DNA from 2 places in the Shewanella sp. SM87 genome. Region 2 is predicted to be linked to the other one. Evidence: predicted binding sites of a transcription regulator. Region 2 holds the regulator's gene; the other holds the start of a gene.
What was found. The regulator MetJ, encoded in region 2, represses methionine synthesis genes. The targets are predictions, from matches to a motif close to TAGACGTCTAGACGTCTA.
Positions count from the first base shown of each region.

Region 1: msrA (peptide-methionine (S)-S-oxide reductase MsrA) is a predicted target of MetJ. The motif match lies at 2,217-2,234, and genes of this name have one in related genera.

Region 1 covers NZ_JAKKSC010000009.1:154,677-158,534, reverse strand. The annotation lists gene L5M11_RS09690 (thiamine pyrophosphate-dependent dehydrogenase E1 component subunit alpha) at 1-719, opposite strand, end outside; gene astE (succinylglutamate desuccinylase) at 882-1,916, opposite strand; gene msrA (peptide-methionine (S)-S-oxide reductase MsrA) at 2,247-2,726, shown strand; gene pgm (phosphoglucomutase (alpha-D-glucose-1,6-bisphosphate-dependent)) at 2,843-3,858, opposite strand, start outside.
Region 2 covers NZ_JAKKSC010000047.1:10,793-14,650, forward strand. The annotation lists gene L5M11_RS22200 (bifunctional aspartate kinase/homoserine dehydrogenase II) at 1-389, opposite strand, end outside; gene metB (cystathionine gamma-synthase) at 401-1,564, opposite strand; gene metJ (met regulon transcriptional regulator MetJ) at 1,777-2,091, shown strand; gene L5M11_RS22215 (sulfite exporter TauE/SafE family protein) at 2,226-2,969, shown strand; gene nrfD (NrfD/PsrC family molybdoenzyme membrane anchor subunit) at 3,076-3,858, opposite strand, start outside.

The sequences.
Region 1 (3,858 bases), on a different contig from region 2:
CCATAACCCACACCGCGGCTGGCAATACCGTTTCCAGCAAACTGCTCTTCAGTGGGGGTAGAAATCGCGTAGCCATTGTTACGACAGAAGAAAATCACTGGGCATTTCAGTACCGCGGCCATGTTTAGGCCAGCATGAAAATCCCCTTCCGATGCAGCGCCTTCGCCAAAATAACAAACCGCGACTTTGCGCTTACCTTGCATTTTTAAGCTGTAGCCCACACCAGTCGCCTGCGGGATTTGCGTGGCTAACGGTGACGAAATCGTTTGATAATGCAATGCCGCACTGCCGTAATGGATTGGCATTTGGCGACCTTTACCAAGATCTTTCTCGTTACTGAACATCTGATTCATAAACTGTTCAGTGGTAAAGCCGCGATAACGCAGCGCCGCATGCTCACGATATTGTGCGAGGATCACATCTTCTTGATCGAGTGCGGCCACACTGCCGACAATCGCCGCTTCTTCACCCGTACAGGTCATGTAGAAGCTGATGCGTCCTTGACGCTGGGCGCCAAGCATACGTTCATCAAGTACCCGAGTGAATACACAGGTATCGTAAATTTTAGTGGCTAAGGTTTCATCTATCACAGGCAAAACCGCGGTTTCATAAGTGGTGCCGTCGGCTTGTAGAATTCGAAGGATAGGAATGTGTAGCGATGCCTTATCCAAGAAGCCGACACGGTGCACTGTATCAGTGTTGAGTGTTGCTTTGCTCATATTGTGCTCTTGTTATCTCATTACGCATCAAAGCGTTTTGATGCGTCTGTTTATACGAATATGCCCGACGAACATTACGTTAACGTAAACTACCTATCAACCATTGGCATAGCTCAAACCACAAGTTATCCCTGCCACGCATGTATATATTGCTTTACAAGCCTAACGCACGTCCGCATTCACCGCAGGGATCAGGCAAATCACAGTGCGATTGCCAATAGGCACTTTGGCATTAGGGAACACGACAGACTCAAACTCGTGCTCTACTTTAATTTCTTGCCCACCTTCCCGCGCTAAAACAAAGCCCTTCGGGAAAGATCTGAAGTTTTCGACATCAGTTGCGAAGGTAAATTCAAAATCATCGAAATGTTTATTGATGACGCGGCACACTTGGTACAAGTTGACCTTATCGGCATCAAATTCATCCAGCGCCAACGGCTTAGCGGTGATCAAGCGCATGAACATTTCATGGGTGGCGATAAAACGCGTCATGTCGTTCTGCCCCATGGGATACACTTTGCCAAGCTCAATGGTAAAGGCATCAGCGCCGTAACGTTCAGAGGAAAAATAGCTGAAGGTCGTGGTCGGTTCGTGGTGGAAAAGTACTGTATCGACGCCGCTTGCGGCTAAAAACATAATTTGCTCGCCGCTAAAGGCGCGCCCTGGACGATAGGGATAGATAGCGAACTTTTCATGCTTCGAGGCGCGCATCGCCGTGTGCAAATCATAATGAATGCGCTGACGTCCATCGGCAACCGCAGTATAAAAACGATCGACATAGGCTTCGAGTTTTTTCGCGCGTACTCGCTCAGGGTTCACTAACCCTGGTGGATTGGAATGCTCACCACTAAATAGACGATTCATGTTTTCGTCAATAATCCGCGTGCCGTTATTAATCGCTAATGGGTTACCAATGAGAAATAAAGTGCGCTGCTTTGCGATGATCTTTTGCTGTAGAAGTTGTTTAATTAAGCTATTGCAGAGTTCAATGGGCGCGGTCTCGTTACCGTGAACACCGCAGGAAAGCACAATATCTTTTCCTTCATTCTGTATTGGTTCGAAAACAATAACACCGGTATCCCACACTTCCACTTGAGTATGATCGCCTAAGTTAAATGAAAATTCGCCATCGAACTGTTCAGGATGGGCTAAGGTGAGCGCTAAAAAATCCTTTGAATCTAACAGAGCTTGTAACACAGAATTCTCCTTATAATGATGTGTAACAGTATTGGCGCAATAGCATAAGTACAGGCAGTAATAACCACTTAAGCATTTATCTCACTGCGGTTAGTCTCACTCGCACCTAAAAAACGGCTTCAATACTAACACATGTTTTTAGTGCTGTTCTCAGACATTTATTGCCGTAGGACCCAGTTTTAAGCGGAATGACATTCAACTAAGCTGATTGTTAAATTCTTAGGACATTCCCTAAGAATTTCCCATGATAAATATTCCAGCTTGAGGCTTGCTTTTGCACTCAAGTTTTATCACAATCCTTAGCCATCTAGACTTCTATTGGATTTAATTATGGCGTTAGCAACCTTTGGTGCCGGCTGTTTCTGGGGCGTAGAGTATTTTTTTAGACAAGTGAACGGCGTATCCAATGCCACCTGCGGCTATATGGGCGGCAATAATGCGGCGACGAGCTATGAAGAAGTCAAAAAAGGCAAAACGGGCCATGCCGAAGTGGTGCAAGTGGAATTTGACCCTGCCCTTGTCAGTTATGAAGACTTGCTCGATGTATTTTGGAAAAACCATAATCCTACGAGTCTGAACATGCAAGGCGGAGATATTGGCACTCAATATCGCAGCACCATTTTCTTCCACGACCGTGAGCAAAAAGCGGCCGCAGAAGCCTCAAAGTTAGCTTTTGCCCGCTCGGGCCGTTGGGGATTACGCCATATCGTTACTGAAATAGTGCCACTTCAACAGTTCCATGTGGCTGAGGAATATCATCAAAATTACATCGATAAGAATAACTTACCGAGTTGTCATATCGAGTACTAAATACGGTCAAATCAGTATTAGATCAACTACTCACAGCTGAATTAGACACAAACAAAAACGCACTCAAATCTGAGTGCGTTTTTTATTTTGAGACGTTAGCTAAACCTACTACTGCATTAAGCGTTTAGCGCCTTATCAATTAATGCCTGCGCATCTTTGATGATCTCAGCCAAATGCTGCTCACTGATAAAACTTTCGCCGTAGATTTTAAATAACGCTTCAGTGCCCGATGGACGCGCCGCAAACCACCCATTAGCTGTGGTAACTTTGATGCCGCCAATCGCCGCATTATTGCCTGGCGCATGGGTTAACACGTTTTCGATTGTCTCACCTGCAAGCACAGTGGCATTTAAAGTATCGGCATTGAGCAAAGCAAACTTGGCTTTGTTTTCAAGGCTGATTGGGCTATCGATACGCTTATAGAAACTTTGGCCAAATTGTTTTACTAGCTCTTGATGGCGTTGACCTGGGGTTTTCCCTGTCACCGCAAGAATTTCTGCGGCAAGTAACCCTAAAATGAAGCCGTCTTTATCTGTGCACCATGTACTGCCATCACGACGTAAAAATGCCGCGCCAGCACTCTCTTCACCGCCAAAGGCGATTGTGGCTTCGGCTAAACCGTCGACAAACCACTTAAAGCCCACTGGCACTTCGAGTAACTTTTTGCCGTGGAAAGCACAGATTTTATCGATAAGCGCACTCGATACTAAGGTTTTACCTATGGCTAAGGTATCGCTCCAATCTGGTCTGTGTGTCAGTAAATAATCGATAGCGACCGCAAGATAATGATTCGGATCCATCAAACCCGTACCAGGGCAAACGATGCCGTGACGGTCATAGTCGGGATCATTACCAAGGCATAAATCAAAGGATTCTTTATGGGCGAGTAACCCGGCCATCGCGTAGGGAGATGAGCAATCCATGCGGATTTTGCCGTCTTTATCCAGCGGCATAAAGCTAAAGCTTGGGTCAACTTTATCATTAACTAACGTGATATCGAGCCCATAACGCGCGGCAATCGGTGCCCAATAGAAAATCCCTGAACCACCGAGCGGGTCAACGCCGATGCGCAGCTTAGCGTTGGCAATCGCCTGCATGTCGATAACATTCTCTAAATCAGCCACATAGGGTG
Region 2 (3,858 bases):
GCCATTAAACGTGCCGACCAACGTTCGCCAAAGCTCACCACATGGTTGATTTGGTATTCGTTGCGCTCATCTAAAGACAACAAGCTGATGAGTTGCGCTTTATCAGTGGCCAAACGCTCACGCAGATCTCGGGCTTGTTCATTCGACAACAACTGCTCAATCAACCCCTGTTGGTAACTGATCAGCACTTGTAATTCTTCTTGCCATAGCTGACCCGCATCACGCAGCGCTAATAATTTATACAGGAAATTCGTGCTTTTACCCGCCGCAGAGACCACCACGAGGTCATCACTATGACCGTGGGTTAACAGGATATGGGCGACTCGACGATAACAATCGGCATCCGCTAAACTGGAGCCACCAAATTTATGTAAGTGACAACGTGCCATCTATTATTCCTCTACTGACAAGCCGCAACGGCGGCTAATCCTGCTTGAATATCTGCAACTAAATCGGCGGCATCTTCAATACCCACCGATAGACGCAATAGGGTGTCCTTAATACCAGCCTCGAAGCGCGCCTGCGGCTCCATGGCTCTGTGGGTCATAGTGGCGGGCACTGCCACTAAACTTTCGACGCCACCTAAACTTTCCGCCACACTAAATAAGCTGAGTGCACCTAAAAAGGCCACCACTTCGGCCTCGCCGCCTTTGAGCTCAAAGCTCAGCATAGCGCCAAAGCCCTGTTGTTGCTTGGCCGCAATGGCGTGACCTGGGTGATCCGCAAGACCTGGATAATAGACTTTGCTCACCACAGGGCTTTGCGTTAATACCTCAATAATACGCTGGGCATTGGTTTGATGCTCGCGAATACGCACCGCTAAGGTACGTAGGCCGCGCAGGGTCAGATAACTGTCGAAGGCCGACCCCGTTAAGCCTAGAGTGTTCGACCACCAATGTAAGCTTTCGCCGATTTGCGCGTCTTTGGCGACCACAGCGCCGCCGACCACATCGCTATGACCATTGATATATTTAGTGGTGGAGTGGATAACGATATCCGCGCCTAACAATAGGGGTTGTTGCAATATTGGCGATAAAAAAGTGTTATCGACCACCACCAGCGCGCCGACACCATGGCTCGCCTTAGCAATGGCTTCGATATCCACCACACGCAATAACGGGTTCGATGGGGTTTCGAGCCACACCATCTTAGGATTCTGCGCAATGGCGCCGGCTAACGCTTGGCTGTCGGTTTGGTCGACCACAATGAGCTTAAACTGGCCTTTCTTCGCCAAGTTGGTAAATAAACGGTAGGAACCGCCGTAACAATCGTGGGGCACGACCAATAGGTCATCGGGGCCGAGCAAAGTAGTCACTAAGGTGATGGCCGCCATGCCAGTACATGTCACTATGCCAGTCGCCCCCTTTTCTAATTGCGCTAATGCTTCGCCTAAAATGCAGCGCGTTGGGTTGCCTGAACGACTGTAATCGAATTCGCGGGGATTTTTATGACCATCGAAGGCGTAATTAGTCGACAAATAAATCGGTGGCACAACTGCGCCATATTGAGTATCGCTTTCGATACCCTGACGCACTGCCAGTGTGGCTAATTGACGCTCTGCCATGGGGGGACTCCTAAATTCGGTAGACTGATAGAGATGTCTGGACGTCTAAATGTACCTAAGCCCAACGCCATCGTCAATAGGCGTGAAGACGTTTAGACGTCTGAACATAAAGAAATCTGTTTGCAATCACAAAGAAATAGTAGCAATAATTTGACTGTTCTTTGTAAGGGTTTAAAATCTGCCCCGAATTTAGCGTTATAACAGGTGAGTCAATGACTGAATGGAATGGGGAATACATCAGCCCCTATGCTGAACATGGCAAGAAGAATGAACAAGTAAAAAAAATTACTGTGTCTATTCCGCTCAAAGTGCTTAAGGTCCTCACGGACGAACGTACTCGTCGTCAGGTCAATAATTTGCGTCACGCCACCAACAGCGAGCTGTTGTGTGAGGCATTTTTGCACGCCTACACTGGCCAGCCATTGCCCAACGATGAAGATCTGTCAAAAGATAACCCAGACAGCATTCCCGCCGAAGCCAAGTTGTTGATGGATCAAATGGGAATCGAGTGGGAAGACATGGAATAGCGACTCGTCGCTTTCAAAGTCATATCACAGTGCTCATCAATAGGGATCGTTAACGATCCCTTTTTGTTTATACCCAAGCGACTTCAAACTTTAAATTTCACCATCTTGAGTTGGTTTGGGATATAGGAAATCCTATGTTTTCTATGATAGATCCACAGACACTCGCCTTAGCCTCGCTGGTCGTGTTTCTGGGCGCCTTAACCCAAAGTCTGATTGGGTTTGGGCTTGCGGTTGTCGCCAGTCCTTTGCTGTATATCGTCGATCCACAACTTGTACCTGCGCCTGTTATTGCTATGGGTTTCTCCATCGCCCTGCTGACCTTAGTGCGTGAACGCGGCCACTTAGAATTCAATGGCTTGCAATATGCGCTCCTAGGTCGCGTGCCCGGCGGTTTTATCGGCGCGAGTTTATTGCTGTTTGCGCCTCAACCCATACTCGGTTTATCCATCGCCGCCATTGTGACTGTCGCAGTGATCCTCAGCCTGTATAAATTCAGCCTGCCAGTGAATAAGAAAACCCTCTTCGGTGCGGGCGTGGTTTCAGGGATCTTCGGCAATATCGCCGCGATTGGTGGCCCGCCGATGGCGATTTTATTGGCAGGCAAAGATGCCTCGCAGTTTCGTGCTGCCCTGTCGGCCTTCTTCATTTTTAGCTCCATGATTGCATTGATCATTTTAGCGATCACTGGCTTATTAGAATTAAAACATCTGTGGCTGTCGTTGATGCTGCTCCCCTCAGTGATTTTAGGTTACTTAGTCGCAGGGCGATTAGTAGGCCGTGTCGATAAAGAGAAGACAAAGATGGCGACGTTAGTCCTGTGCAGTATCAGTGCCTTAGTGCTAACGGTGAAGTCGGTTATCGAGTTATTACCCCAATAAGCGTCCCGCTTGTACTGGCAAACCTTCTCAAGATTCAAACAATAAAAAAGCACTGACATTGCCAGTGCTTTTTCTTTATCTATCAATATGTAAAACCAGCTTACACTCAGCTTAAATAGCTTTGCCCTGCGTACACAATAAAGTGTCTTAAGGCGAGTACGCCCGTTAAGCTCGCACAAGCCACCATGATCATCGCGCCCTTAGTGTGGCGAGTCGCGGTGGGTAGCAGCATAAACAGCAATGGAATACCAAAGCCAATACCGACAACACCTATCCAGAACACGCTTGCCCATAGCCCAGAAGTTAACGATGCTAAGGCCGCTGCCGCCGCGCCACCCTTGAAGTACAAGGCGCAGAACAACATGAACAGGAACAGGATTTCAATCGCCATCACAGGCAATTCTAAACCGTGCATCTTCACTAAAGTTTTGTCGTGGCTGTCAGTCTTAAACATCAGCAACGCCAGTACCGCATTTGCCGCAGCGCCCGCCGATAGACCTGACACTAAAAACAGCGCAGGCAGCACCGCAGTGTTGAGCATAGGATAGGCATTCATCGCCGAAATTAAGAAGCCAGTGTAAGCCCCTACGCCAATGGCGAGGACAAACAACAATACTTCAATCAGCCTTCGAAATGGCATAAGTAACTTAGCGATAGGTGTTAGGAAACCCAAACCCCATTTTGGTAAGTCATCCCGCAGCACAATAATGGCGTACGCAAAAGCTAAGGGAGAATACGCCAGCAGCGCCAGCACCCCGATTGCCATCACAGACTGGAAGTTATAGTGAATTAAGATCAGCCAAAAGTGGAATGGTTTGGTTAAGTCAAACACTAAGCAAGCTAAACCTAAGCTAATTGCCACAGGCCCAATAATGGCTGCCGCCTTAAG